DNA from 4 places in the Pseudomonas sp. 1L-C-7-B-C1 genome. Region 1 is predicted to be linked to each of the others. Evidence: predicted binding sites of a transcription regulator. Region 1 holds the regulator's gene; each other region holds the start of a gene.
The links. Region 1 encodes FliA, which starts transcription of late flagellar genes. Its sites were predicted from a motif close to CTAAAGTTTNNNNNNNNNNNGCCGNTAA; they were not measured.
Positions count from the first base shown of each region.

Region 1 (7,484 bases):
TCGCCAACCGTCAGTTGTTCGCCGGCCTTGCGATGGATGACAGCAAGCAGATTGAACCGACGCTGGAAGAACCGTTTCGCCCGTCGATCCACGCTGCTGTGGCTGCCGAACGTGCCGAGCGCAACGCCGAGCCGGCCGTGGGCGACCGCGCCTACGAAGCGATGCGCTCCGAATTGAACGGCCTGCGCGAACTGCTGGAAGTCCAGCTGGGCTCGCTGGCCTGGAACCAGCTGCAAGGCAGCCGTCCGCAGCAGGCCAACCTGTGGCGCCGTCTGCAACGCGTCGGCCTCTCCGGCCCGCTGTCCCGCGATCTGCTGGCGATGGTGCCGGACTCGAACGATCAGGCCCACACTTGGCGCATGCTGCTGGCCCATCTGGCCCGCATGATTGCCACGCCCGATGTGGAGCCACTGGAAGAGGGCGGTGTGATTGCCATGGTCGGCCCTGCCGGCATGGGCAAAACCACCACGCTGGCTAAACTGGCAGCCCGATATGTGTTGAAATACGGCGCGCAAAATATCGCGCTGGTGAGCATGGACAGTTTCCGCATTGGCGCTCAGGAACAGCTGAAAACCCTGGGCCGGATCCTCAATGTACCGGTTACCCACGTCGACCCGGGCCAGTCCCTGGCTCAGGCGCTGGAGCCGCTGTTGCGCAAGCGCGTGGTGTTGATCGACACCGCCGGCCTGCAAGCCAGCGATCCGGCCCTGCGTCTGCAACTGGAAACCCTCGCCGGCCGTGGCATCAAGGCGCGCAACTACCTGGTGCTGGCGACAACCAGTCAGAAGCAGGTGCTGTCAGCGGCTTACCACAGTTATAAACGTTGCGGCCTGGCCGGGTGCATCCTGACCAAGCTCGACGAAACGGCCAACCTGGGCGAAGTGCTCAGCCTGGCCGTGACACACGAACTGCCTGTGGCCTATCTGACCGATGGCCCACGGATACCGGATGATCTGCATTTGCCGCGTCGGCACCAGTTGGTGAGCCGGGCTGTCAGTGTGCAGATGCAGGAGGAGCCAAGCGAGGAAGCGATGGCGGATATGTTTGCGGATCTTTATCACAGCACCGGCAAGCGCGCGGGCTAGGTGAAGAAAATGACAGTGGAATTTTCCTGCATCGATGGTCTGCCAGGCATTGTTCAGACACTGAACGTGCAGCCCGACATGTGGCTTAGGTCTAAGCAAGACAAGGTAAACAATTAACATGGGCAGCATGCATCCCGTACAGGTTATCGCGGTGACCGGTGGCAAAGGTGGCGTAGGCAAGACCAACGTTTCAGTGAATCTTTCACTGGCGCTGGCCGAGCTGGGACGTCGCGTCATGCTGCTGGACGCCGATCTGGGTCTGGCCAACGTCGACGTATTGTTGGGGCTGACCCCCAAACGCACCCTGGCTGACGTCATCGAAGGGCGGTGCGAGCTCCGCGATGTCCTGCTGCAAGGCCCGGGCGGCGTCCGCATCGTGCCGGCGGCGTCGGGCACCCAGAGCATGGTCCACCTGACCCCGGCGCAACACGCCGGGCTGATTCAGGCGTTCAGTGACATCGGCGACAACCTCGACGTGCTGGTCATCGATACCGCCGCCGGCATCGGCGAGTCGGTGGTGAGCTTCGTGCGCGCCGCCCAGGAAGTGCTGCTGGTGGTGTGCGACGAGCCCACGTCGATCACGGACGCCTACGCCCTGATCAAACTGCTCAACCGCGATTACGGCATGAACCGCTTCCGCGTCCTGGCCAACATGGCCCAGAGCCCGCAGGAAGGGCGCAACCTCTTCGCCAAGCTGACCAAGGTCACCGACCGCTTTCTCGACGTGGCCCTGCAGTATGTAGGCGCCGTGCCGTACGACGAATGCGTACGCAAGGCCGTGCAGAAGCAGCGCGCCGTGTACGAAGCGTTTCCGCGTTCTAAATGCGCGCTGGCGTTCAAGGCCATCGCACAGAAAGTCGACACCTGGCCGCTGCCGGCGAACCCGCGCGGTCACCTGGAATTTTTCGTAGAACGCCTCGTGCATCAAACCAGCGCAGGGCCCGTCTCATGACAGCAAGTGGCTATCGCATGTACAGCAAATCGTCCAAAGACTCCCAGTATGAGCTGATCGAGCGTTATGCCCCGCTGGTCAAACGAATCGCCTACCACTTGCTGGCGCGTCTGCCGGCCAGCGTGCAGGTCGAGGATTTGATCCAGGCGGGCATGATTGGCTTGCTCGAGGTCTCGACCAAATACGACTCCACCAAAGGGGCCAGTTTCGAGACGTACGCGGGTATTCGTATCCGTGGCGCGATGCTCGACGAAGTGCGCAAGGGGGACTGGGCACCGCGCTCGGTCCACCGCAATACGCGCATGGTCAGTGACGCGATTCGTTCAATCGAAGCAAAAACCGGCCGTGACGCTAAAGATCACGAGGTTGCTGCCGAACTTGAAATGAGTCTCGACGATTATTACGGGATTCTGAACGATACCCTGGGCAGCCGACTGTTCAGTTTCGACGACCTGTTGCAGGACGGCGAACACGAAGGGCTGCACGAGGACGGCGCAAGCCAGTCCCTGGAACCGTCGCGGGATCTGGAAGACGAGCGCTTCCAGGCTGCGCTGGCCGAGGCCATTGCCAACTTGCCGGAACGTGAACGCCTGGTGTTGTCGCTGTATTACGACGAAGAGCTGAACCTCAAGGAAATCGGTGAGGTTCTGGGTGTCAGCGAGTCGCGGGTCAGCCAGCTGCACAGTCAATGCGCGGCGCGGTTGCGCGGTCGCCTTGGCGAGTGGCGCGCACGTTCCTGAATCAGGCGCGGGCCGCGAGGCCTGCGTGTTGCTTGTAAGACCGGCTGTGCAGGACGTGAGCGGGAAGCAAAAGAGACATGGCAGGAGTCGGTCGAACCGGGTCGTGGATGATCCGGTTTCGCTGCGCTCGTCCCGGTCGATTCCACCCCTTTTCATGTTCGGCGCAGCCGGTATTGATTGAATGCGCGTTCAGGTGCTGAACGCGTTAAAGACTGCTTGGAGGTCGAATTGGACAAGAACATGAAAATCCTCATCGTTGATGACTTCTCAACGATGCGGCGGATCATAAAAAACCTGTTGCGTGACCTTGGGTTCACCAACACGGCCGAAGCTGATGACGGACTCACCGCATTGCCGATGCTGCAAAGCGGCGCCTTTGACTTCCTCGTCACTGACTGGAACATGCCGGGCATGTCCGGCATCGACCTGTTGCGTCAGGTGCGTGCCGACGAGCGTCTGCGCAGCCTGCCGGTGCTGATGGTCACTGCCGAAGCCAAGCGTGAGCAGATCATCGAAGCCGCTCAGGCCGGTGTGAACGGCTACGTGGTGAAGCCGTTCACCGCGCAAGTGCTCAAAGAGAAAATCGAAAAGATATTCGAGCGCGTCAATAGCTGATGTCCGCTGCGAGGGCGCTATGGATTCCAAAGATTCGACAATGGGTGACTTTGAGTCAACCCTGAAGAAACACGCACAAGAGCTGGTCGCGAGCCTTGAAAAAGGCAAGTTCGGCGACGCCGTGCAACTGATCCATGAGCTTAACCAGACCCGCGACCGTGGCCTGTATCAGGAAGTCGGCAAATTGACGCGCGAGCTGCACAGCGCGATCGTCAACTTCCAGATCGACCCGAACATGCCGCAGGCCGAGGAGGTCTCCCAGATCACCGACGCCACCGAGCGGCTGTCGTACGTGGTCAGGCTGACCGAAAACGCGGCCAACCGGACGATGGACCTGGTGGAGCTGAGCACGCCGCTAATGCACGGGCTGACTGACGACGCCAAGTCGTTGAGCGCCGATTGGGGACGCTTCATGCGCCGCGAGATCAGCGCCGAAGAGTTTCGTGATCTGGCCCGCCGCGTCGATGTGTTCCTGACCCGCAGCGAGAAGGAGACCACCGAGGTCTCTGCGCATCTGAACGACATTCTGCTGGCCCAGGATTACCAGGACCTCACCGGTCAGGTAATCAAGCGCGTGACCACGCTGGTCACCGAAGTCGAGCGCAACCTGCTCAAGCTGGTGCTCATGGCGAGCCAGGTGGACCGCTTCGCGGGCATCGAGCACGACCAGGAAGTGTTCCGTCAGCAAAAAGAACAAGAAAAACTTCACTCCAAGGGTGAAGGTCCGCAGATTCATGCCGATAAACGTGAAGACGTTGTATCCGGACAGGATGATGTTGACGATCTGCTATCCAGCCTCGGATTCTGATTCGGTCACTCTGTTTCGGACTTCAGGTTTTCTGTGAAAGTGGCTGCTGGACCCGCGCGCCAATGCTTCGACGAAAGCAATGCGCGCAGGCCGTCAGTGCAGCCTCCGGATCGGTTTGACGGTTAATTTTAGGAGCACCCCCCAATGAGCTTCGGCGCCGATGAAGAAATCCTTCAGGATTTTCTGGTAGAGGCCGGCGAGATTCTCGAGCTGTTGTCAGAGCAGTTGGTCGAGCTGGAAAGCCGGCCAGATGATGCGGACCTGCTCAATGCAATTTTTCGCGGTTTTCACACTGTAAAAGGGGGCGCCGGCTTCCTCCAGCTCAACGAGCTGGTTGAATGCTGTCACATTGCCGAGAACGTGTTCGACATCCTGCGCAAGGGTGAACGTCGCGTTGACTCGGAGCTCATGGACGTGGTGCTCGAAGCACTCGATACCGTCAACAGCATGTTCGGTCAGGTGCGCGAGCGTTCCGCCGTCACCCCGGCCACACCTGAACTGCTGGCCGCGCTGGCACGCCTGGCGGAGCCGGCCTCGGCTGAAGAAATCGCTGCAGCACCGGTGGTTGAAGAGCCGGTCGCTGAAGCGCCGTCCGAAGACATCACCGATTTCGAGTTCGAACAGCTTCTGGATTCGCTGAATGCCGTCAAGGCCCAGGCGGCAGGAGCACCTGCGCCGGCTGCACCTGCACCAGCGGCTCCCGTTGCAGCAGCACCTGCGGCACCGGCTGCCGCGCCGGCCGGTAATGCGGCCAGCGATGAAATCACCGACGCCGAATTCGAATCGCTCCTCGATCAGCTGCATGGCAAAGGCCAGTTCGCCGTCGATGCCGTGCAACCGCCGGCCGCTGTAGCGCCGTCTGCCGCACCGGCCAGTGACGAAATCACTGACGATGAATTCGAGTCGCTGCTTGATCAGTTGCACGGCAAGGGTTCGTTCTCGCCGGATGCCGTAGGTGCAGCTGCTCCTGCTGCCGCTGCACCTGCCGCACCGGTTGCGCCAGCTGCAGCGTCGAAAGCCGCAGCATCGGACGAAATCACCGACAACGAATTCGAAGACCTGCTGGATCAGTTGCACGGCAAAGGCAAGTTTGAACCTGCCGTCGCTGCCGCAGCACCCGCTGCCGCAGCACCCGCTGCTGCACCGGCCACCAAGCCAGAACCCGCTGCCAAAGCTGAACCGGCGAAAGCGACGCCTGCTGCCGCCGCTCCGGCGAAAGCGGCTCCTGCCGCTGCGCCTGCCCCGGCTCGCGCTGCCGCTCCCGCGCCCAGCGAAAAACCGCCGTCTGAAGCGGAAACCACCGTGCGCGTCGACACCGCGCGGCTGGACGAAATCATGAACATGGTCGGCGAACTGGTGCTGGTGCGTAACCGCCTCGTGCGTCTGGGCGCCAACAGCGCCGACGAAGCCATGTCCAAGGCCGTGTCCAACCTGGACGTGGTCACCGCTGACCTGCAGACCGCGGTCATGAAGACCCGCATGCAGCCGATCAAGAAAGTGTTCGGCCGCTTCCCGCGACTGGTCCGCGATCTGGCACGTCAGCTGAAGAAAGAAATCAGCCTTGAACTGGTGGGTGAAGAAACCGACCTGGACAAGAACCTCGTCGAGGCCCTGGCCGACCCGCTGGTCCACTTGGTGCGCAACGCGGTCGATCACGGTATCGAGTCGCCGGAAGAGCGGGAAGCATCAGGCAAGCCCCGTAACGGTCGTGTGATTCTGTCGGCCGAACAGGAAGGCGATCACATCCTGCTGTCGATTTCCGATGACGGCAAAGGCATGGACCCTGCGGTCCTGCGTGCCATCGCCGTCAAGCGTGGCGTGATGGACAAGGACGCAGCGGATCGCCTCAGCGACACCGATTGCTACAACCTGATTTTCGCGCCGGGCTTCTCGACCAAGACTGAAATTTCCGATGTGTCCGGGCGTGGCGTGGGCATGGACGTGGTGAAAACCAAGATTGCCCAGCTCAACGGTTCGATCAACATCCATTCGACCAAGGGCCTGGGCTCGAAGATCATCATCAAGGTGCCGCTGACCCTGGCGATCATGCCGACGCTGATGGTCATGCTCGGCAATCAGGCTTTTGCCTTCCCGCTGGTCAACGTCAACGAGATCTTCCACCTGGACCTGTCGACCACCAACGTCGTCGATGGTCAGGAAGTGGTGATCGTCCGCGACAAGGCGCTGCCGCTGTTTTACCTCAAGCGCTGGCTGGTCAGTTCGGCGGCCCACGAGGAGCAACGCGAAGGCCACGTGGTGATCTTGTCGGTCGGCACCCAACGCATCGGCTTTGTGGTCGATCAGTTGGTCGGCCAGGAAGAAGTGGTGATCAAGCCGCTGGGCAAAATGCTGCAAGGCACGCCGGGCATGTCGGGCGCCACCATCACCGGTGACGGCCGCATCGCCCTGATTCTCGATGTGCCAAGCATGCTCAAGCGCTACGCGGCACGACGGATTGGTTAAGCAGTGTGGGACCGGCTTCAGCCGGGAATAGGGCGGCGAAAACACTGTGGATTTTCGGTGTGACATCCGACGCCTTCCCGGCTAAAGCCGGTCCCACTAACGGCATGCGGAGGGCGCCTTGCGAGGTTTCTCAGTGGGACCGGCTTCAGCCGGGAAGAGGGCAGGGTGAACACCCTTGATTTTCGGTGTGATACCCGACGCCTTCCCGGCTAACGCCGGTCCTACAAATAGACCCGGTCTCGTTTCAAGCGCGAAAAACGGTCTCACTGGCCTGTCTCGTCTCGCCAATGTGACCCAAGCTACGTGATTCAGGGCGCGCCGACCTTCAGGGTGACGCGCGCTCTTTGGAGTGTTTATGGCAGTCAAGGTTCTCGTCGTGGACGATTCGGGTTTTTTCCGACGTCGTGTCTCGGAAATTCTCTCTTCAGATCCCACGATTCAGGTGGTCGGTACTGCCACCAATGGCAAGGAAGCCATTGAACAAGCCCTGGCCCTCAAGCCCGACGTGATCACCATGGACTACGAAATGCCGATGATGGATGGCATTACCGCGGTCCGTCATATCATGCAGCGCTGCCCGACCCCGGTATTGATGTTTTCCTCCCTGACCCACGAAGGCGCCAGAGTGACCCTCGATGCGCTGGACGCTGGCGCGGTGGATTTCCTGCCGAAAAACTTCGAAGACATCTCGCGCAACCCCGAGAAGGTCAAACAGATGCTGTGCGAGAAAGTCCACAGCATCTCCCGCAGCAACCGTCGTTTCAGCGGTTACGGCAGTACGCCTTCCGCCACGTCGGCACCGGCGCCATCTCCTGCGCCCG
Region 1 is NZ_JBXAWH010000015.1:5,562-13,045, reverse strand. It holds gene flhF (flagellar biosynthesis GTPase FlhF) at 1-1,085, shown strand, start outside; gene fleN (flagellar synthesis regulator FleN) at 1,204-2,037, shown strand; gene fliA (RNA polymerase sigma factor FliA) at 2,034-2,777, shown strand; gene AC0Z8Z_RS21640 (chemotaxis response regulator CheY) at 3,018-3,392, shown strand; gene AC0Z8Z_RS21635 (protein phosphatase CheZ) at 3,412-4,200, shown strand; gene AC0Z8Z_RS21630 (chemotaxis protein CheA) at 4,345-6,663, shown strand; gene AC0Z8Z_RS21625 (protein-glutamate methylesterase/protein-glutamine glutaminase) at 7,019-7,484, shown strand, end outside.

Region 2 (7,484 bases), on a different contig from region 1:
GCAGTTTAGCCCACCCGGGCGTGCTAGACTCGCCCGCGCTTTATCAAATCAGCACCTTTATGCGTCTTCAAACGGAACACTGAACACCCATGGCCAAACGCCAACTCAATCGCCGCCAGAACTGGCGCATCGAAAAGATTCAGGGCGAACGCGCAGCGCGTGCCGCCAAACGTGAATCAACCGCTCTCGAAACGCTGGAAGGCGGCGATCTCGGTCCCGAGCAAACGGGTCTGGTCATCGCGCATTTTGGCGTGCAGGTAGAAGTCGAAGCGCAGGACGGCGAGCTGCAGGGTCAGGTTTTCCGCTGCCACCTGCGCGCCAACCTGCCGGCGCTGGTCACCGGCGACCGCGTCGTCTGGCGCGCCGGCAATCAGGGCATCGGCGTCATCGTTGCGCAGTTGCCCCGCGATACCGAGCTGAGCCGCCCGGACAGCCGAGGCCAGTTGAAGCCGGTCGCCGCCAACGTTGATTTGATCGTCATCGTTTTCGCACCGATGCCCGAACCCCACGCCAACCTGATTGATCGTTATCTGGTTGCCGCTGAGCACGCGGGTATTCGGCCGTTGCTGCTGCTGAACAAGTTTGACCTTATCGACGATCAAAACGCGCCTGCGCTGAATGCGCTACTGGCCGTTTATCGCACGCTGGGTTATCCGGTGCTGGAAGTGTCGGCCCACCACGGCGACGGCATGCAGCAATTGCAGGACCAGTTGGATGGCCACATCAGCGTGTTCGTCGGTCAGTCTGGCGTCGGCAAATCCTCGCTGGTCAACAGCCTGCTGCCAGAAGTCGGCACCCGCGTCGGGCCGCTGTCGGAATATTCGGGCCAAGGCACGCACACCACCACCACTGCGCGGCTGTTCCACTTCCCGCGCGGCGGCGACCTGATCGACTCACCGGGGATTCGTGAATTCGGCCTCGGCCACGTCAGCCGTGCCGACGTCGAAGCGGGCTTTATCGAATTCAACAACCTGCTCGGCCGGTGCCGCTTCCGCGACTGCAAACATGACCGCGAACCCGGTTGTGCCTTGTTGCAGGGCCTTGCAGACGGCCGCGTGCAACAGCAGCGCATGAACAGCTATCGCTCGATCATCGCGAGCTTGCCGGAAAGCAGTTACTGATTCAGCGGTAGTGGCCAATCCGATTTAGGCCTTCCCGGCTGAAGCCGGTCCTACTGACTGCAGTCCCAGCGCTTGAACTGCGCAAACAAAAACGCCGCGATCATCGCGGCGTTTTCGTGTCTGCAACCCAGTATCAGTTCTTTGTTTCGTCGATCTTCAGCTGGCCCTGATCGAAGATGTTCAGCTTCTGCCGAATCTCGTGGGGCTGGGCGTAAGCCTGCGGATCAACGGCAGGTGTGGAGGTCGGTGCCCCCGGCTGGTTGGCCGGTCCGGCAGCGCCAGGCACAGGCGCTGGCGAAGCGGCTCCCGGTGCATCCGGCGTTTGCGGTGCTTCACCTGAATTCTGCGCACCCTCGATACGCTGCTGCGCTTTCTTGGTCATCACCACAATGTCGATGCGACGATTGACCGGATTTTGCGGGTGCTCCTTGTCATACAGTGCCGAAGACGCATAGCCCACTACGCGCGCCACCTGCTGATCCGGATACCCTCCCGCGAGCAACGCCCGGCGAGCGGCGTTCGCTCGACCCGACGACAGCTCCCAGTTGCCGAAGCCGTTGTTGCCGACAAAAGGCGTCGCGTCGGTGTGACCACTGATGCTGACTTTGTTAGGCACCGCTTTAATGGTGTCGGCCATGGCCAGCAAGATGTCTTCAAAATACGGTTTGAGCTTCGCACTGCCGATGTCGAACATCGGGCGGTTTTCGGCGTCCGTGATCTGGATACGCAAGCCGTCCTGAGTGATCTCGAACAGAATCTGGTCTTTGAATTTTGCCAGTTGCGGATTCTCGTTGATCTTGGTCTGCAACTCTTGCAACAGCATCTCCAGACGGTCCTGCTCAACCTGCTCGGCGGCGGCGTCCTGCTGATCAGCGTCGACCGGCACGCGATCCGGCGCAGGCGTGGATTTCACCTCCGGGTTCAGCGTCTGGTCAGGGGACATTTCCGGCGACCCCCCCAGATCAATCACATAGGGCGAGCCACTGTCGGAGAACCCCACAGGGTCCTTGAAATAGCCGGCGATGGCGATCAATTGTTCGGGCGTGGCCGACGACATCAGCCACAGCACCAGGAAGAACGCCATCATCGCCGTCGCGAAGTCGGCAAATGCGATTTTCCAGGCGCCGCCGTGATGCCCTCCGCCGTAGCGCTTTACGCGCTTGATGATGATTGGCTGATTATTTTCCATGGATCAACGACCGCGAACAGCTTGTTCCAGCTCGCTGAAGCTGGGGCGATGGGCCGGATAGAGAACCTTGCGACCGAACTCCACGGCCAGCGAAGGCGGCACGCCGGACGCCGACGCTACGAGCGACGCCTTGATCGATTCATAGACGTTCATTTCTTCCTTGGCGTCGTGGGCCAGGGAAGTGGCCAACGGGCCAAAGAAACCGTACGCCGCGAGAATACCGAAGAACGTACCCACCAGCGCCGCACCAACGTGCATGCCGATCGCTGCCTTGTCGCCGGAACCCAGGGAGGCCATGGTCACGACGATACCCAATACTGCAGCAACGATACCGAAGCCTGGCATGGCATCGGCTACACCGGTCACTGCGTGGGAAGGATGCTCGAGCTCTTCTTTCATGCTCAGCAATTCCATGTCGAACAAACCTTCCAGCTCGTGGGGCGCCATGTTGCCGGAGGACATGATGCGCAGGTAATCGCAGATGAAGGCGATCATGCGGGTATCTTTGAGCACGCCAGGGTATTTAGCGAAGATCGGGCTGTTCTCGGGCTCTTCGATGTCGCCCTCGATGGCCATCATGCCTTCGCGACGACTTTTGTTGAGGATCTCGTAGACCAGGCCCAGCACTTCGAGGTAGTAGCCATGGGTGAACCGGGTGCTGAACATCTTCAAAGACTTCTTGATGACCAGCATGGTCATATAGCCCGGGTTGGCTTGCAGGAATGCACCCAACGCCGCACCGCCGATGATCATGACCTCGAAAGGCTGGATCAACGCAGCGATCTGACCGTGGGACAGTACGTATCCGCCGAGAACGCTCGCGAAAACGACGATGATGCCGATAATTTTTGCCATAGGTAGAAAATACTTACTGAGTCGGGTTCATGGTCATTGTGCGAGAAGCGCTTGAAACTCTTGTCCTGCTTATCGGCATGAATGCGCCAGACTATAGTCAGATCACAGGAAAATGCTGATCGATGCATGGCCCAGGACGTTGCGCCCATGAGGGCCAGCATGATGCCAGTACCCTACATTGATCAAAACCTCCCAGCCGTACGGGTGTTGTGAATGCAATCAGATAAAGCTTCTTCGCTCCCTGTTCCGCGCACCCTCGATACCTGGATAAAGCAGCTCGACGGCATCGCCTTGCCGGTGCCCGCCGTGGCGTATAAACGCGTGCAGGCGGCCTTGACCGATAGCCGCCGCTCGCTGCGCGATATCGCCGACCTCATGCAGGACAGCCCGGCGCTGGTGCTCAATGTATTGCGCGAAGCCAACTTGAACAGCCCCGCCACCGCTCAGCCTGCGGAGAGTCTGGAAGTCGCCATCAACCGATTGGGTCTGGCGCGCACTGAAGCGCTGCTGGCGCGGCTACCCTGCGTCGATGCACGGGATATTCCGGTGGCGTTGCGTCAAATACAGCTGATCAGTCAACACGCCATGCAACAGGCTTACGGCCTGTTCGCAAACCAACTGGCCCGGCTGTGGCAGGACATCCATCTCGGCAGCCTGCTGTTTCTGTCGCCGCTCTGGCCGATGGCGCTGGCGCACCCCACATTGCTGGAAGCGTGGGAACTGCGGGTTATCCACAAGGGCGAGTGCGCGAAGACTGTGGAAAACACGCTGTTTGGCGTGCGGCTGGTGGATTTGTGCCTGGGGCTGGCACAGCATTGGCGCCTGCCGGTCTGGGTGACCCAGGGTTACGAACTGCTGACCTCACAGCAACGCAATCTGGTAAGCGTGCTGCGCATTGCCCACAGCAGCGACGATCCGCTCAAGCAGCAACAGCAACTCGACGCCGACCTCCCGCTGCGCCGCTGGCTGAACCAGCCCGCCAATACAATTCTGCTGGCCAACGGTCTCGCGCTATCAGCGCACCAGGCCTGGGACACGCCGCACAGCCTGCGCTGGCAGCTATTGACCAGCCTGTACCTGCAGCAGCCGCTCGATGAGCTTCAGCAGCAGGTTCATCAGAACGCGGCGGCCAGCGCTCGCCAGCATTCCGGCCCGGATATCTGGCACCCGGCCCAGGCGTTGCTCTGGCCGTGGAATAGCCGTCGGGTTCATAAAGGCCTGCTGCCCGCCCCGCCGCCATCGCCCGATGCCTTGCAGCTGTGGCGCAAACACTGCGCCGATCTGCTGAAAGAACCCGGCATTTTCATCAACGCGATGCACCTGACCACCTGCGCCCGGGATGCGCTGGTGGCAGCAGGCATGCAGCGGGTGGTGCTGTTGATGACCGATCGCAAGACCGACAGCCTGCGCGTGCATCAGATCGCGGGTGTAAACAAGTCGGCCGCTGCGCTGCTGGTCCCCTACAAGGACAGCACTGTGTTGCAACGTCTGTTAGCCCAGCCTACGCAGTTGCGTCTGACGCCGGCCAACAACGCCCAGTTTTCTGCGTTACTCCCGGCGCAACTGCGCAATTTGTTCAGCGGCGAAAACCTGTTGATCCGCTCGCTCGCCAGCAATGGCCGCGTGGTGATGATGGTGATGGCCGATCAGGGCGGCGGACCGTTTTCCGAAGTTTCCGTCCAGGCTTTCGGCAAAACCGGCCAGTGCATCGAGAAAGCACTCACCACCTTTAGCCATCGCAATGGCTGACGGCTGAGCTACAATTCGCAACCTTTTCGCGATCCGGAGACGCTAGATGTCTGCCTTTTCAAGCTTGCCGCTGGTCATCGAGCCCGCAGACCTGCAAGCACGCCTCAGCGCGCCAGAGCTTATCCTGGTCGACCTGACCAGCCCGGCCCGCTATGAGGCCGGCCACATTCCCGGCGCGCGATTCGTCGATCCGAAACGTACGCAACTGGGCCTGCCGCCTGCGCCGGGGCTGCTGCCCTCGCACACGCAGCTCGAAGCGCTGTTCGGCGAACTGGGGCACAATCCCGACGCTGTGTACGTGGTCTACGACGACGAAGGCGGTGGCTGGGCCGGCCGGTTCATCTGGCTGCTGGACGTCATCGGACACAAAAAGTATCACTATATCGACGGCGGCCTGCTCGCCTGGCAAGCCGAGGGCCTGCCACTGTCGACAGAGGTGCCAAAAGCCGTCGGCGGTCCGGTTTCGCTGACCTTGCACGACGAGCCCACCGCCACTCGCGAATACCTGCAAAGCCGCCTGGGCGCCGCTGACCTGGCGATCTGGGACGCGCGAGCGCCGACGGAGTACTCAGGCGAAAAAGTCGTCGCTGCGAAGGGAGGCCACATTCCCGGTGCCGTGAACTTCGAATGGACCGCCGGCATGGATCAGGCGCGCAACCTGCGCATCCGCAAGGACATGCCGCAGATCCTCGAAAACCTGGGCATTACCCCGGAGAAAGAAATCATCACCCACTGCCAGACCCATCATCGCTCGGGCTTCACCTATCTGGTGGCCAAGGCGCTGGGTTACCCGAGGGTAAAGGGCTATGCAGGCTCGTGGGGCGAGTGGGGCAACCATCCGGACACCCCGGTCGAAAAATAAAATCGGCGCCCATGTTGCGTCGATTCGTATTCCCTTTTTCAAACGTTTTAGGAATTTTGATGAAACAGCGTCTATTTATCCTTTTCCAGTATCTGCTTCCCCATCATTTGCTGTCGCAACTGGCGGGCTGCGTGGCCGAATGCCGCGTTCGCTGGTTCAAAAACGCGTTTACCCAATGGTTTGCGCGCCGCTATCAGGTCGACATGTCCCAGGCTCAGGTCGAGGACATCACCGGATATCAGCACTTCAATGACTTCTTCACCCGTGCCCTCAAGCCGGGCGCTCGCCCCCTGGACCCGACACCGGGGGCGATCCTCAGCCCTGCGGACGGTGCGGTCAGCCAGTTGGGCCCGATCGAACACGGCCGAATTTTCCAGGCCAAAGGCCACAGCTACAGCGTGCTGGAGCTGCTGGGCGGCGATGCGCGTCTGTCCGCGCCGTTCATGGGTGGCGAGTTCGCGACGGTTTACCTGTCGCCGAAGGATTATCACCGCGTTCACATGCCGCTCGCCGGCACCCTGCGCGAAATGGTCTACGTACCAGGCCGCTTGTTCTCGGTGAACCAGACCACGGCGGAAAACGTGCCGGAACTGTTCGCCCGTAACGAGCGCGTCGTGTGCCTGTTCGACACCGAGCGCGGTCCGATGGCCGTCGTGCTGGTCGGCGCCATGATCGTTGCCTCGATCGAAACCGTGTGGGCGGGCCTGGTCACGCCGTACAAGCGCGAGCTCAAGACTTTCCGCTACGACGAAGCAGCGCGCGCGCCCATTCACCTGGAAAAAGGCGCCGAGCTGGGTCGCTTCAAACTGGGCTCTACGGCCATCGTGCTGTTCGGGCCCAATCAGGTGAAATGGTCCGAGCTGCTGGCCGCCGGTTCGCCCGTTCAGATGGGTCAGGGCCTCGCGCTGCCATTGCAGGCCTGATTCTTGCCTTAACTCATACCTGAGGGGCGTGATGCTGTTTTTCTGGCGCGAACTGTCATCGACAGTCGTGTTTTCACGCCTTACTCAGGATGACGCGTCTGGCCGGGGTACACCGCCCCAGACTGCGACAGTTGCAGGATGCTGCTAGAGTCCCCTGTCAGTGCTGTAGGAAACTTCGCTTTCAGTGGACGTAAACGTGCTTTTTTCGCTCGGCGAGGGTCCTTGACCCAGAGTTCCACGCCGCCGTTCAGGCCTGTGTTTGTTGGAGTTTGCCTGTCACATGAGTTATTTAAGCCTCCCACTGTTGTTGCGCGCACCTGTGCCGACGCAGTCGAGCCTGTCGTTCTGTGACGCGACGCCAAAAGACATGAAGCGCTGGATCGCTACGCTGCCCAAGGCCAATCTCGGTGAAATGGCACGCCAGCTCTATCAAGGGCTCGGCGAGCTGAACCAGTTGCTCACCCCCAGCGACAACCGCATGCAGCTCCTTGAACTGCTTCGCCCGGAAGTCTTTTTCGTGTGCAGGCACCTGGAGCGTCACTTCCTGAACCAGTCGGTCGTTCTCGAAGAGCGTCCGCGCAAGGTCGCGAACCTGTGTCAGGCCCTGCAGAACCACCTTGCCATTGGCTACAAACAGATCATCGCCCGGGTCGCCGTAAAGCTCACCAAGGACCGCATCAGCTTGCTGACCACCGCCCTTCAGCGCGCACTCAGCTGCCTGAACGGCCCGCTGATCCGCGCCAACCAGCTTTACTGCCCGGTGCAGGACGGCCTGTGGCTGGAGA
Region 2 is NZ_JBXAWH010000009.1:231,288-238,771, reverse strand. It holds gene rsgA (small ribosomal subunit biogenesis GTPase RsgA) at 90-1,121, shown strand; gene motB (flagellar motor protein MotB) at 1,255-2,310, opposite strand; gene motA (flagellar motor stator protein MotA) at 2,314-3,165, opposite strand; gene AC0Z8Z_RS15750 (HDOD domain-containing protein) at 3,379-4,914, shown strand; gene AC0Z8Z_RS15745 (rhodanese-like domain-containing protein) at 4,961-5,776, shown strand; gene asd (archaetidylserine decarboxylase) at 5,830-6,699, shown strand; gene AC0Z8Z_RS15735 (molecular chaperone) at 6,980-7,484, shown strand, end outside.
Region 2: motA (flagellar motor stator protein MotA) is a predicted target of FliA. The motif match lies at 3,235-3,262, and genes of this name have one in related genera.

Region 3 (7,484 bases), on a different contig from region 1:
CCTTGCCGTCTTTGTCTTCAGGCGTGTAGTTCAGCTCGGCGAGGCCGGAGTGACCGGTGCCTGCGTTGTTCCAGCCGTTGGAGCTTTCTTCGGCGACCGCATCAAGACGCTCGACCATTTCCATCGACCAGCTCGGCTCGAGTTCATTAAGCCAGACGCCCAGGGTCGAACTCATGATGCCGCCGCCGATCAGCAGTACATCGACTTTTTTGCTTTCTGCGCCGTGGGCTTGCAGGAAGGTGGCCGAAATCGCGAGGCCCAGTAGAGCGGTGCTCGTTTTCTTGAACATCGAATCATCCAATAGATAGAAAGTTATCCGCCTGCAGCATTCGTCGCGCAACGTCCTGCAGTGCCGGGCGCCAGTGTGCGGCGCGAACGTCAGACAGGCTTCGCTCTCGGAAAACGAGGAGGAAGGGTCAAGAGGCCAGTGAACAGGTCGACCTCGTGTTCTATGTCCCTCGGTGCTGTGCTTTTTATTCAATCATTGGAATCAGCAGCTTGAGTAAACATCATCCACCGCAGAACCTGGTCATCAGGCCCATCCCCTGCGGCGGGCGGGGATTGTACCCGAAATGTCATTTTCGACAAATCGGGTGTCAAATTAGTCAATACGCCATTTTGTCTCAGGGTGGCGATTGGGTGGCGTGGCGTCGAGACGCACGCCGGGTCAAAGCGTGAATTTACCGACCATGGCGTGGAACGACACGGCCAGTCGCGACAGCGCCTGACTCGAGGCGCTGGTCTGGTTGGCGCCCGCCGCGGTCTGCGTCGACAGGTCCTGGATGTTCACCAGATTGCGGTCTACTTCGCGAGCCACTTGCGCCTGCTCTTCCGCCGCGCTGGCGATGACCAGGTTGCGTTCGTTCATCTGGCTGACGCCTTCGCTGATGCGTTCCAGTGCGTGGCCGGCCTCGGTCGCCAGCGACTGAGTGTGCACGGCGATTGCCTGACTTTTGCCCATGGCCTGTACGGCTTCGTCGGCGCCATTGCGCACCTTGGTGATCATCGACTCGATTTCGCCGGTGGAGGTCTGAGTGCGGTGGGCGAGGGCACGTACTTCGTCCGCCACCACCGCAAAGCCTCGGCCCTGCTCGCCAGCGCGGGCGGCTTCGATGGCGGCATTGAGCGCCAGCAGGTTGGTCTGCTCGGCGATCCCGCGGATCACGTCGAGCACTTTGGTGATATCGCGGATCTGCCCGGCCAGCGCTTCGACGCGTTGGGTCGAGTCCGTGATTTCCACGGTCATGGTATTCATCGCGGTGACAGCCTGTTGCACTTGTTGCTGGCCCTTGATGGCATCTTCGGAGGTCTGCGCAGACACCTGCGACGCGCTCGCGGCGTTGCGCGCCACTTCTTCCACCGCAGCGGTCATCTCGTTGACGGCCGTGGCGGCTTGCTGGATTTCATCGTTCTGACGCATGAGCCCGCGGGTGCTGTCATCGGTGACCATGGTCAGTTCTTCAGCGGCGGACGCCAGTTGGTCCGACGCGGTGGCGATCTGCTGAACCGTGCCTTTGAGGCTGCCCTGCATGTTGGACAGCGCCTTGAGCAACTGACCGGTTTCATCCTGGCCGCCACCCTGGATCGCCTGACTCAAATCACCCGCCGCCACCCGGGTGGCGCTGGCCACCGATTGGTAGATAGGCCGGGTGATCATTCGCGTGACGATCAGCCCCAACGTGATGGCGCACACCACTGCTATCAACGAGCCGATGATCAGCGTCCAAGTGACCTGCTTGTCCGTTTCAACCCCCGCCTGTGCCTGTTCGTTGGCCTGGCGCATGTTGGATTCGATCATGAGTTTCAGTTCACCCATGGTCTTGCGGTAGCTGGGCGTCACGCTGGTGGCTGCCAGTTTGCTGGCTTGCTCCAGGTCGCCGCTCTGCGCCACAGACAGCGCATTGAGGGCGGCGCTGATGTAAGCGGCCCAGTCGCGTTCGAAGTCATCGCCTGCGGCTCTTTCATCCGCTTCAAGCGGCGTTGAGCGATAGACCTTGAAGTCGGTCTCGGCCTGGGCCTGATTTTCTTTCAGTGACTGGATCGCCGCGTTGATGTCGTCCGGGTTGGCCTTGAGCGCGCTCAGTCCGATGGCCTTGAAAAAGTCGCGGTTGGTGGCGATGACGTTGGCCTTCACCGAATCGACTTTGGCGATCGATACCAGATTGTCGCTTACCGTGTTTTCAAACAGCTCGTAAAGCCGCGAGATACCGCTCTGACCCAGCACGCCCACGACCACAGTGATCAGCGCACACAGGCAGAAAGCCGAAAGGAGCTTGGTCTTCAATTTCAGGTCGGTCAGCCAGGACATGGGGTGCACTCGAAGGGAATGGGTTGTTGCTGTTGGCTACGCGTTGCATGACTGGATATCGGCGGCACGCTCAAGGACTTTACCCGGCCGTGTAAGCCTCTTTCGGCGTCGATGCCCCGTCAACCCGGCGCACGCCTCGTCACTTTTCCCGCGCGGCGTGCCTAAGCTTTGCCCTGCAGCCGCCGATAACTCGGACAAGCGGCGTCATGCCGCAACTCTATTGGCCGTCTCTGCCCGGACGTTGGGAACGAGACCGCCGCCCTTGCAAGTGCCTCAGGGCCGACTATTTATCCGGTGACAGGAATCTCGATGCTGGCGTGGAACCAAAAAACCTTTCTGATCGTCGACGATTTTTCCGACTTCCGCAGTTCGGTCCGCTCGATGCTGCGCGAGCTGGGCGTCAGGGCAGTGGACACTGCCGACACCGGCGAAGAGGCGCTGAAGATGTGCGCGCAGAAGCGCTACGACTTCATCCTCCACGACTTCAATTTGGGCGATGGCAAGAAAAACGGCCAGCAGGTGCTTGAAGACCTGATGACCGATCGGCTGATCAGCCACGAAAGCGTGTTCGTCATGGTCACCGCTGAAAACAGCCAGGCGATGGTGATGAGCGCCCTGGAGTGGGAGCCGGATGCGTACCTCACCAAGCCGTTCAACCGTGCAAGCCTGGCTCAGCGTCTGGAGAAGATCGTCCAGCGCAAGACCCTGCTCAAACCGATCCTGCAAGCGCTTGATCGCAGCAACCCCACCGAAGTGCTGGCGGCCTGCCTCGCGTTGACCAAACAGGACCCCCGTTTTGCGCCGCTGTGCCTGCGCTACAAGGCCGACGCACTGCGTGATCTCAACCAGCACGAGCCGCTGGAAGCCTTTCTCAAGTCGATCCTCGCGGACCGCCCGCAACCCTGGGCGTATGCGGCATTGGGCAAGCTGCTGTTCAAGCGCGGCCGCAATGCCGAAGCGCAAGCCGTGTACGAAGAAGCGATTCGCGCCTTCAACGCCATGCCAGTGTTGTACGACGGGCTGGCCGATGTGTTGGTGGCCAGCGGCGACAACAAGCGCGCCCAGAAGATGCTGGAAGAGGCGGTGCGCTTGTCGCCCTACGCCGTTCGCCGTCAGCGTTTGCTGGGCAAGCTGGCGCTGGAAAATGAGGATTTCGACGGTGCGTCGAAAGCGTATCGTCAGGCCGTTTCCCAAGGTCAGTTTTCTCGCTTCAAGGACCCGGAAACCAACTTGGGTTTTGCTCAGGCATTGATCAGCCGTGGCGGCGAGCGCGGACTGGATGCGCGCACTCGTGTGGAGATCAACCAGACCCTGACCGAAGTCGCCAAAGAGAACGGCAACGATGCCGGCCTGCAGGTGCGCGCGCGTCTGATGAAAGCCACCAGCGTCGCGTCTTCCGATCCGGACATGGCCGCCAAGCTGACCGAGCAGGCGATGGAGCGGCTTGAGGGCATGGAGCAGTTTCTCAGCGCCGATGCGGCTCTGGCAGTGGCGTCGCAGCTCAAGGCCCTCGGCCAGGAAAACGCCGGCGCGGGCATTCTGAAAAGCTGTGCCGAGATTTACGGCGACGATCCGGTGGTCATGCAGAACATCGCCAAGCAGACCGACGATCCCGAGATTCTCGGTGCGGGCAAAGCGGCTATCGACTTCAACGTCCAGGGCATTCGCTGCTACCGCGCCGGCAAGCTCGGCGAGGCGCAGGATCTGTTCCGCCAGGGCCTGGCCCTGCAACCGAAGAACATCAGTATCGCCCTGAACATGGCGCAGTCGCTGCTGCACATGGGCGTCCAGAACCTCGACGCGGCGAGCCTGGCGGAATGCCAGAACAGTCTCAAGATGGTCGGCAAGATGCCAGAGACCGACCCGCGCTTCGAGCGCTTCCAGAAACTGCGGCTGAGGGCTTTCGGCGAATGAAAGATCAGGATCTCGGGCTCGACTTCTCTATGGTGATTGCTTCCACTGTCCATGACATGAAGAACTCGCTGGGTTCGTTGATTCAGGCCCACGGTCAATGGGTCAGGCAGCTTCCCGAGAACTGTCGTGGTACGCCGGATCAGGGTGTCATCGATTACGAATTCGCCCACCTGAACGGCATGCTGGTGCAGCTGCTTGGGCTGTACAAGCTGGGGGTCAACCAACTGCCGTTGCGCCCGGATTATCACGAGCTGGATGATTTCATCGAAGCGCAGCTGGCCTTTCATCAGGAAGTCCTCGTCAGTCGCGGCATCTCTGCCCGCTTTACCGTCGATGCTTTCGATTTGCCGGGCTTCTTTGATCGCGAGCTGGTGGGTTCGGTGGTGTCCAACGTGGTCATCAACGCCATTCGCTTTGCGCGCAGCGAAGTGCTGATTACGGCAGGACAGGTCGGCGAGCAACTGGTGATCAGCATCAACGACGACGGCCCGGGCTTTCCCGCGCGCATGATCGAGGAGCAGACTGACTACGTGCTGGGGATCAACCAGAACAGCGGCAGCACGGGGTTGGGTTTGTATTTCGCGGCGAACATTGCCCGGCAGCATCAGCGCAAAGGCGTCCCCGGCCACATCGAAATTGCCAACGGCGGCGCCTTGGGTGGCGGGTTGTTCAGTATTTATCTGCCCTGACAACAATGACGCTGTGGGCGAATCTGTGGGAGCGAGCTTGCTCGCGAATACGGTATTCCATCGCTTGGAAATTCAGCGGAAGCCGCCCTTTCGCGAGCAAGCTCGCTCCCACAGTGTCTGCGTAAGCCGCCTGATGGTGGACACGGCAGAAGCGTCTGCCAATTACAGCTTCACGCCTTTTCCGAGCACCACATTCAGCGCGTTGCGCGCATCGTCCAGTTGCACCAGCGTGGCGTGGTGGGCGCCCAGTGCATCGCGGTTTTCGATGGCAGTGAGGATAGCGCGATGGCGAGGTAATGCCAGTTCGTGCAGGTTCGGGCGTTTGTTGGAATGCTTCAACGCTTCGCGCAGTGCCAGCGACAGCATGTTGCACAAGTGCGCGAGTAGGTCGTTGTGTGTAGCGTCGGCGATGCGGCTGTGGAAATCGAGGTCGGGTTGCAGCACGTCTTCGACGGTCGGCGCCGCAGCCATGCGCTCGTAGGCTTCGCTAATGGCGGTGAGGTCTTCGGGGGTCGCATGTTGCGCGGCGAGGGCGGCGGCGGCCGGTTCGATGATGCTTCGCACGCTGGTGAGCAGGGCGAAAAATTCATTCTGCGGCGAGCTTTGCATCAGCCAGTGCAGCACGTCCGGATCAAGGATGTGCCATTCGCGGCGCGGCTTGACTACCGTGCCCACCCGTGGCCGGGAATACACCAGCCCTTTGGCGACCAATACCCGCGTGGCTTCGCGCAGCACCGGACGGCTGACCGCATATTCTTCACAGAGCAAGGCTTCGGCGGGGAGCTTGTCGTCGGGCTTGAAGCGGCCCGAGACAATCTGCATGCCGATGTCCTGGACAATGCGCGAGTGCATGCTTTTACGGTCGGAGGGCTTACGGTAATCCATGGTGCGCGGGGCGATCCTGAGCGGTGAATGCGGCGCATCATAGCATTGGCGGACAATGAGGCGCGCCGCTCGAAATGACCTGAGATTGTTCGGCTGAACACCGAACCTGTGGGAGCGACCGGGGTGGCGGTCCCACAGTTCCTCGATCAGTTTCCAAGCCTGAGCCCCACACTGATCCTGTGGGAGCGAGCTTGCTCGCGAATGCTGACTTCCCGCCGCCAGAGATGCAGCGGTTGGACTGACGCCTTCGTGAACAAGCTCACTCCCACAGGTCCTCGATCAGCCCCGAAGCCTGAGTCTGACGCTGGTCACCCCACAGCTCATCCGGTGAATGGCAGTCAGGTGTCAATGCGAATGCCGTGGCACTTCCGAGCCGCGCATGCCGACCAGGAAGTCGAAGTCGCAACCCTGATCCGCCTGCATCACGTGGTCGATGTACAGCTGACGGTATCCGCCGATCAACAACTGTGGCGGCGCTTGCCAATCGGCCAGGCGCGCGGCCAGTTCCGCTTCCGGGATGTCCAGGTGCAAGCGGCCGGTTGCACAATCCAGTTCGATGAAGTCACCTTCCTGCACCACCGCCAGCGGACCGCCGGCAGCCGCTTCGGGCGCCACGTGCAACACCACCGTGCCGTACGCCGTGCCGCTCATGCGTGCATCGGAAATCCGCACCATGTCGGTCACGCCCTGGGCCAGCAATTTGGCCGGCAGACCCATGTTCCCAACTTCGGCCATGCCCGGATAACCCTTCGGCCCGCAGTTCTTCATCACCAGAATGCTGCTGGCGTCGACGTCCAGATCCGGATCGTTGATGCGCGCCTTGTACATGTCGAAGTTCTCGAACACCACGGCGCGACCCCGGTGCTTCATCAGCGCAGGGGTGGCGGCGGACGGCTTGAGCACTGCGCCCAGCGGCGCCAGGTTGCCGCGCAGTACGCAGATACCGCCATCGGCCACCAGCGGATTGTCGATGGCGCGGATCACTTCGTCGTCACCATAAATCGGCGAGTTCTGCACGTTTTCCCAGAGCGTCTTGCCGTTGGCGGTCAAGGCCTCGGGATGGGGAATCAGGTTGTTCTCGCCCAGACGACGCAGCACTGCAGGCAGGCCACCGGCGTAGTAGAACTCTTCCATCAGGAAGCGTCCGGAGGGCTGCAAATCCACCAGCGTTGGCGTGCCGCGACCGATGCGGGTCCAGTCGTCCAGTTCCAGGTCCACGCCAATACGACCGGCGATGGCCTTGAGGTGGATGACCGCGTTGGTCGAACCGCCGATGGCCGCGTTGACGCGAATGGCGTTTTCGAAGGCTTCGCGGGTCAGGATCTTCGACAGACGCAGGTCTTCGTTGACCATCTGCACCGCGCGCATGCCTGACATGTGCGCCAGTACGTAACGGCGTGAATCGACGGCAGGGATCGCAGCGTTATGCGGCAGCGACGTGCCCAGCGCTTCGGCCATACACGCCATGGTCGAGGCGGTGCCCATGGTGTTGCAGGTACCGGCCGAGCGCGACATGCCGGATTCGGCGGAAAGGAACTCGTCGAGGCTGATCTGCCCGGCTTTGTAGGATTCGTGCATCTGCCAGACGATGGTGCCGGCGCCGATGTCTTTGCCCTTGTGCTTGCCGTTGAGCATCGGCCCGCCGGTGACGACGATGGCCGGGATGTCACAGCTGGCAGCGCCCATCA
Region 3 is NZ_JBXAWH010000005.1:216,079-223,562, reverse strand. It holds gene mqo (malate dehydrogenase (quinone)) at 1-289, opposite strand, end outside; gene AC0Z8Z_RS10230 (methyl-accepting chemotaxis protein) at 668-2,308, opposite strand; gene AC0Z8Z_RS10225 (response regulator) at 2,618-4,222, shown strand; gene AC0Z8Z_RS10220 (sensor histidine kinase) at 4,219-4,911, shown strand; gene AC0Z8Z_RS10215 (FadR/GntR family transcriptional regulator) at 5,074-5,796, opposite strand; gene AC0Z8Z_RS10210 (IlvD/Edd family dehydratase) at 6,142-7,484, opposite strand, start outside.
Region 3: AC0Z8Z_RS10230 (methyl-accepting chemotaxis protein) is a predicted target of FliA. The motif match lies at 2,364-2,391, and genes of this name have one in related genera.

Region 4 (7,484 bases), on a different contig from region 1:
TCAGGAACCACACGTTGCCCATGCGGTAGTCGGCGGCCTTGTCGCTGGAGCTGTTCTGACGAATCCAGTTTTCGTAATCGATGTCCATGACCATGCTGCGCAAAGCGGCAATCGGGTCCTGCGTCGCGCATTGCTGGCGCACGCCGTCCATCCAGTGCTTGAAGCGTCTGAGGCGGTCGGTGAAGCGTGCGTCCAGATGTTCGCCCAGTCCAATCTCGTCGGTGGCGGCGTACATCGACACCTTGCGCTCGGTCGAGTAGTTGCCCAGCTTTTCAAGGGTGGTCGAGCCGATTTCCCGACGCGGCACGTTGATCACGCGCAGGAAGGCGTTGTCGTCATCCGGGTTCACCAACAGGCGGAAATAGGCCATCAGGTCTTTCACTTCCTGACGTCCGAAGAAGCTGTTGCCCCCGGACAGCCGATACGGAATCTGGTGGTGCTGCAGCTTCAGCTCGATCAGCTTGGCCTGATAGTTACCGCGATAAAGAATGGCAAAATCGCTGTACGGTCGGTCGGTGCGCAGGTGCAGGCTGAGAATTTCGATGGCCACGCGTTCGGCTTCGGCGTCTTCGTTCTTGCAGCGAATCACGCGGATTTCGTCGCCGTGGCCCATCTCGCTCCAGAGTTGCTTCTCGAAGGCATGGGGGTTGTTGGCGATCAGCACGTTGGCGCAGCGCAGAATCCGACTGGTCGAGCGGTAGTTCTGCTCTAGCATCACCACTTTCAACGACGGGTAATCGTCCTTGAGCAGCATCAGGTTTTCCGGCCGCGCGCCGCGCCAGGCGTAGATCGACTGGTCGTCGTCGCCCACAACGGTGAACTGGCAGCGCGTGCCGATGAGCATTTTCACCAGCAGATACTGGCTGGCGTTGGTGTCCTGGTATTCGTCGACGAGCAGGTAGCGCACCTTGTGCTGCCATTTTTCCAGAATGTCGGCGTGTTCTTCGAACAGCTTCACCGGCAGCAGAATCAGGTCGTCGAAATCCACCGCGTTGTACGCCTTGAGCGTGCGCTGGTAGTGGCTGTAGACGATGGCGGCGGTCTGCTCCTTGGGGTTGCGCGAATTGGCGAGGGCCTCGGGCGGCAGGATCAGTTCGTTTTTCCAGGCGCCGATCATGTTCTTGATCTCGTCGACGCCGTCGTCGCCCGAGTATTCCTTCTGCATGATGTCGGTCATCAGCGCCTTGACGTCGGTCTCGTCGAAGATCGAGAACCCGGGCTTGTAGCCCAGACGGGCGTGTTCCTTGCGGATGATGTTCAGGCCCAGGTTGTGAAACGTCGAAACGGTCAGGCCGCGTCCTTCGCCAGCGCGCAAGAGGGTTCCGACACGCTCTTTCATCTCCCGCGCTGCCTTGTTGGTAAAGGTCATGGCGACGATGTACTGGGCTCGGATGCCGCAGTTCTGGATGAGGTGGGCAATCTTGCGTGTGATCACGCTGGTCTTGCCGGAGCCAGCGCCGGCGAGCACCAAAAGAGGGCCGCCGACGTAGTTCACGGCTTCCTGTTGCCGGGGATTGAGTCGGGACATGGGGAAAAATGGGGCTGCCTGGAAAAGGGCGGGCATTTTAACAGGGTCAGCGGATTGTGCAGCCACCGTCCGACCCTGTGATGCGCCGCGCTATCTATATTTCGCCGTTTTGTTACATTTGCGTATTGCGGATGATTCTCGCGTTTGACGACCCTCATTCGAGGGTGCGCCAAGGTCTTTACGTTTGTGTGGGGAGTTAGCTTGTCTACGCCTGTCGAACCCTTGCGTTTGCTGCTTTTGGCGGACTCGCCCGAATGGCCGGCATCGTTGCGCGAGTGCCTGGCGCCGCTCGGAGACGCCGCTGTCCTTGACTGCGCGTCGAGCTGGGGCGCTGTTGGCCATCAAGCAGACCTCGCAATCCCCGGAATCCTTTTCACCACTGAAGCCCTTCAGCCCGCGGCCGGCCAATGCAACTGGCCCACCGTATTGCTTTTTGACACAGAGCCGGAGGAAGAGCCCGTCGGTGTCAGCGACTGGCTGGTGCGCGACGCGCTCACTCCGCAGGCCTTGCGTCGCTGTCTGCGTCATGTGCGCGAACGGGGCGTGCTGGAAACCACACTCAATCGCCTCGCCGAGCAAGATCCCCTCACCGGCATCGCCAACCGACAGGGCTTCCAGACGCTGTTGGCTGCCCGGCTCGCCGAGTTCGACGGCCGAGGTCTGGCGCTGGGGCATCTGGACCTGGACAACTTCCGCCGAGCCAATGACGCGCTGGGCCATCAGGCGGGGGATCGGCTGATCCTGCAAGTGGTCGCCCGGCTGAAGAGCCAGCTGGAGGCATGCGATCAACTGGCGCGACTGGGCAGCGATGAATTCGCTCTGCTGATCGACACACGACGCGCTCCAGAACGGGCGGAGTCCATCGCCGAGCGCATTACCGAAGCCTTGTCCGAACCGTATTGGGTCGACGGCGAAAGCCTGTTGATCGGCTGCAGCCTTGGCATCGCTTATGCGCGCCTTAACGGCGGCGCCGATCCGTTGATGTGGCACGCGCACATCGCCATGCAGCAGGCCAAGGGCACTCAGGGCTGCACCTTTCATGTCTTCAACGAACGCATCAACCGCAATGCCCGCAGTCTCGCCGATCTGGAAAGTGAGCTGCGACGGGCCTTGCGTCGCGATGAGCTAGAACTGCATTACCAGCCACGCCTGTGCCTGAATACCGGGCACATCCTGGGGCTGGAGGCACTGGTGCGATGGCGCCACGCCGAACGCGGTTTGCTACCGCCGAGCGAGTTCGTGCCGCTGGCCGAGCAAAGCGGGCTGATCGTGCCGCTGGGCTATTGGGTCATCGCCCGTGCCCTGCGCGACATGCAGGCCCTGCGCGAAAAAGGCGTGCCGCCGCTGCACATGGCGATCAACCTGTCGTTCCGCCAGTTTCAGGACAACCAGCTGCTTGCGACGCTTAGTCGGTTGATCGCCGACCGCGGCATTGACGCGCAATGGCTGGAATTCGAACTGACCGAAACAGCCGTCATGCGCCGCAGTGACTTGGTCAAACAGACCATGGACGCGCTGGGGCGCCTGGGTGTGCGCTTCTCGCTGGACGATTTCGGCACCGGGTTTTCATCCTTCGTGCACCTCAACAGCCTGCCGATCACGCTGCTGAAGATCGACAAGAGCTTCGTTGGCGAAATGGAGCAGCGTGAGGAAAACCGCAAGCTGGTCCACGCGATGATCAACCTGGCCCACAACCTCAGCCTCGAAGTGGTGGCTGAAGGTGTCGAAACTCCTGAGCAACTGGCATTGCTGCGCAGCTTCAATTGCGATCAGGCTCAGGGCTTTTTGATCAGCCACCCGCTGGCATTGCCGGAGCTGATGGAGTATCTGGCGATGGATCAGAACAAAGGGAATGCGCTGCAGAGCCAGTGAGCGGCGGCTCGTTCTTTGAACACACCTCGGAGTGATTCTGTAGGAGTGAGCTTGCTCGCGAATGCATGAGGTTAGCCGATATGGATGTCACAGACCCACCGCCTTCGCGACCGTCGTAACCTCCGATTGCTCCTACAGTCGGGTTTGTGACCGCCCCGGATTGTGAATACCCGCAGAGGCCTATCCCATCACCACAACGCCGGTCGCCTCTTTGCGCAGCAGCCGCGCCGTCTTGCGCTCGAATGCCCAGGTCAGTGCCACCGCTGAGCAAAGCAAGCCAATCGCCAATCCCCACCACACGCCCACCGCGCCTTGGTTCGCGAGAAACCCGAGGCCCCACGCCAACGGCGCGCCGACCACCCAGTAGCTCGCCAGTCCGATCAGGAATGTGGTCTTGGCGTCCTTGAATCCCCGAATCGCGCCCATGGCAATGGTCTGCGTGCCGTCGAGAATCTCGAACCATGCTGCGATTGCCAGCAGCTTCACCGCCAGCTCGACCACACCCTGGTATTTCGGATCGTTGACGTCCACGAACAAACCGATGACGGCGTGGGGCGCAACCCAGAAAAGAATGCCGAACGACAGCATCAGCAGCCCGCCGAAGCCAATCCCCATGCGTCCGGCGGTGCGCGCCAGCAACAGGTTCCCTGCGCCGTAGTGCAAACCGATGCGCATGGTCACCGCGTAGGAAATCCCGACCGGGACCATGAACGCCATCGATACCGATTGCAGGGCGATCTGGTGCGCGGCCATCTGGGTGCTGCCCATGGCGCCCATGCAGAACGCCGCAAAGGTAAACAGGCCGACTTCCACCGCATACGTACCGCCGATGGGCAGGCCCAGACGCCACAGCTCTTTCAGGCAGCTGCGCGAGAGTTTCATCAGTTCTTTGTGAAGGGGATACGCCGCGTAGGCGCTGTGATAACGAATGTGCAGGGCGAGGGCCAGAGCCATGGCGTTGGTGACAATGGCCGTGACCAGGCCAATGCCCATCAGGCCCCAGTGCGGCAGGCCGAACAGCCCGTGGATGAACGCATAATTGAGCCCGAAGTTCAGGGCCACGCCCACCAGACTGATCACCATTACCGGGGTGGCACGCCCCAGTGCGCTGGTGAAACCGCGCAGGGCCATGAAACTCAGCAGGCCAGGCAACGCCAATGGCAGCGTGATCAGAAACTCACTGGCCATGTGTACGTTAGCCTCGTCCTGACCGAAGTGCAGCAGGATCGGCTCAAGGTTCCACAGGATCAGCCCAGCAACCAAGGCCATGCCCCATGCCAGCCACAAGCCGGCCTGGGTCAGACGGGTGACCCCGGCGTGATCATTCGCGCCCTTGCGAATCGCAACCAGCGTGCCGACCGCCGCCATGACACCGACGCAGAAGAACGACACGAAGTTGTAGCTCGCCGCCCCTAGCCCGCCACCGGCCAGGGACTCCGGGCCCAGCTTGCCCATCATCACGGTGTCGGTGAACACCATCAGCATGTGCGCCATTTGCGAAGCAATCAGCGGCCCGGCCAGACGCAGGATGATCCACAGTTCTTTGAAAGCGTGCTGGTGCATGGTCTTTGCGCTCGGGCTACGGGTGTTGGCAGGCTGGTCATTGTGGGGATTGCGGCGTAGATGCACAAAGGGATAAATCCGATCACTCGCATGAGTAAAACTCATCCTGGCATTTCTGCAGTAGAGTGACTGCAGTTGCCCGACTCCCCGAGGAGCTACGCCGATGTCTCGCACACTTCCGCCGCTGTATGCCCTCCGCGCGTTTGAAGCCGCTGCGCGACACAGCTCGTTCACGCGCGCCGCTGAAGAACTGTCGATCACCCAGAGCGCCGTCAGTCGGCATATCCGCACGCTGGAGGAGCACTTCGCCTGCCGCCTGTTCCGCCGCAATGGTCGCAACCTGCAGCTCACCGAGGCCGCGCGGGAATTGTTGCCGGGTGTGCGTGAAGGGTTCTCCGCGTTGGAGCGAGCGTGCAGCGCGTTGATGGCCGAGGAGGGCATCTTGCGCATGAAGGCTCCTTCAACCCTGACTATGCGCTGGCTGCTGGCGCGGCTGAGTCGTTTTCGCCACTTGCAAGTGGGTAACGAAGTGCAACTGACCAGCGCCTGGATGGACATCGACAGCGTCGACTTCACCCAGGAGCCGTTCGATTGCGCGGTGTTGCTCAGCCATGGGCATTTCCCGCCGGAATGGGAGGCGACGTATCTATTCCCGGAATGGCTGATTCCCGTGGGCGCGCCGACGCTGCTGGATGACGCGCCGTGGGATGCCGAGCGACTGGCCGGCGCCGAACTGCTGCACCCCACGCCTGACCGTCGCGACTGGCGCCGATGGCTGGAGCGCATGGACTTGTCTGACCGGGTCTCGCTCAAGGGCGGGCAGGTATTCGACACGCTTGAGTTGGGCATGATCGCGGCGGCCCGGGGTTACGGCGTTTCGATGGGTGATCTGCTGATGGTGGCGGAGGACGTCGCTCAGGGCCGACTCAGCCTGCCGTGGCGCACCGCAGTCGTCAGCGGCGAGAACTATTACCTGGTATGGCCCAAGACTCGACCGGGCGGTGAGCGTATGCGCCGGCTCAGTGACTTTTTGCAGGGTGAAGTGCAGGCGATGGAGCTGCCGGACGTGACGATTCTGGAGTGAACCGCAGAGCGCAGGCTTATTGAAAAAGGGCGCCGAGACTGTCAGAAAAGGAAATAATTCCGTCCATAGAGGGGGTTGGACTCAAGTATTTCTTTTGGCGGCCGAAGGTGTAATGCAGAGCCGGTTCACCTCAATCGGTTCATCGATCCCCTCTATTAGATTCGTCCGAATGGTGTTCCTGAGATCAGGACGGTCCAGTCGTTCGGCAAGGAGCTCCAATGTCTCAGCCTCGCGCCCGAATTGCCTCGCAACTCGGCATCGCCCTGGCCGTTATTCTGGCCGTCGTCATCAGCGGCAGTACGCTATTCGCCTTGCGCTCTCTGGACTCGGCTAACCTGGTCATTCGCGAAGAGCACATGAGCAGCGAAGCCCGGTTGCTGGCCGACCAGTTGAACACGTTCCACAGCACGCTGCGCGACAGCACCCAGCGTTTAAGCGGGCTGTTTGAAAAGCGCTTTTCGGGTGGTTTGAGCGTCCAGGCCGATCAACAGATCGCGGTTGCGGGCGTGCAGACTCCTGCGTTGCTGCTGAACGGTACGGCTTTGAACAACGACTTCACGGAAGTCGACGACTTCAAGAAAATGACGGCCGGCGTGGCGACGGTCTTTGTGCGCAGCGGCGACGACTTCGTGCGCGTCAGCACCTCCCTGAGCAAGCAGGACGGCTCACGCGCCCTCGGTACCTCGCTGGATCACAAACATCCCGCCTACGACAAGCTGCTCGCCGGCCAGGGATACGTCGGTCGCGCGCTGTTGTTCGATCGCCTGTACATGACTCAATACAGCCCGGTGCGTGACGCCAGCGGTAAGGTCATCGCCGTGCTGTTTGTCGGTTTCGACTACACCGACGCGCAGAAAGCGCAGTTCGACAACCTGAAAAACTTCCGCATCGGCTCCACCGGCTCGCTGGCCCTACTCGACGAGCAGAGCAAATGGCTGGTGGCACCAGCGGGCGTGAAGGATCTGGATCAGGCAAGCACCACCCTGGCCGAGTTCGTCAAGACGCCAGGCGTTGGGCGGTTCTGGCAGGACGCCGGTGAAGACTTCTACACCGTCGGCGAGAAGTTTGCCGGCGGCCCGTGGACGGTTCTGGCGACGATGCCCAAGGATGAAATCAGCGCAGTGACCTGGAGCGTCGGCACGCAACTGGCCATCGGCAGCCTCCTGGCGATGCTGATCGCTGTCGCTGCCGCGATCTGGCTGCTGCGCAGCAAGCTGCGGCCGCTGTCGGCGTTGGTCAGTCAGGCGGAAGCGTTGGGTGCCGGTGATTTGAGCGCGCGCCTGAACGTTTCCAGCCATGACGAAATTGGTCAGCTGGCGGGTAGCTTCAACAAGATGGGCCAGGCGCTGGAAACCATGGTGTCCCACATCCGCACAGCAGCGCTGGAAGTCAGCAGCCGAGCCAACGCGTTGTCCGGCCTGTCGGGCGGTGCTTATG
Region 4 is NZ_JBXAWH010000013.1:213,448-220,931, reverse strand. It holds gene rep (DNA helicase Rep) at 1-1,528, opposite strand, end outside; gene AC0Z8Z_RS20550 (putative bifunctional diguanylate cyclase/phosphodiesterase) at 1,730-3,400, shown strand; gene AC0Z8Z_RS20545 (NorM family multidrug efflux MATE transporter) at 3,581-4,963, opposite strand; gene AC0Z8Z_RS20540 (LysR substrate-binding domain-containing protein) at 5,127-6,047, shown strand; gene AC0Z8Z_RS20535 (methyl-accepting chemotaxis protein) at 6,266-7,484, shown strand, end outside.
Region 4: AC0Z8Z_RS20535 (methyl-accepting chemotaxis protein) is a predicted target of FliA. The motif match lies at 6,128-6,155, and genes of this name have one in related genera.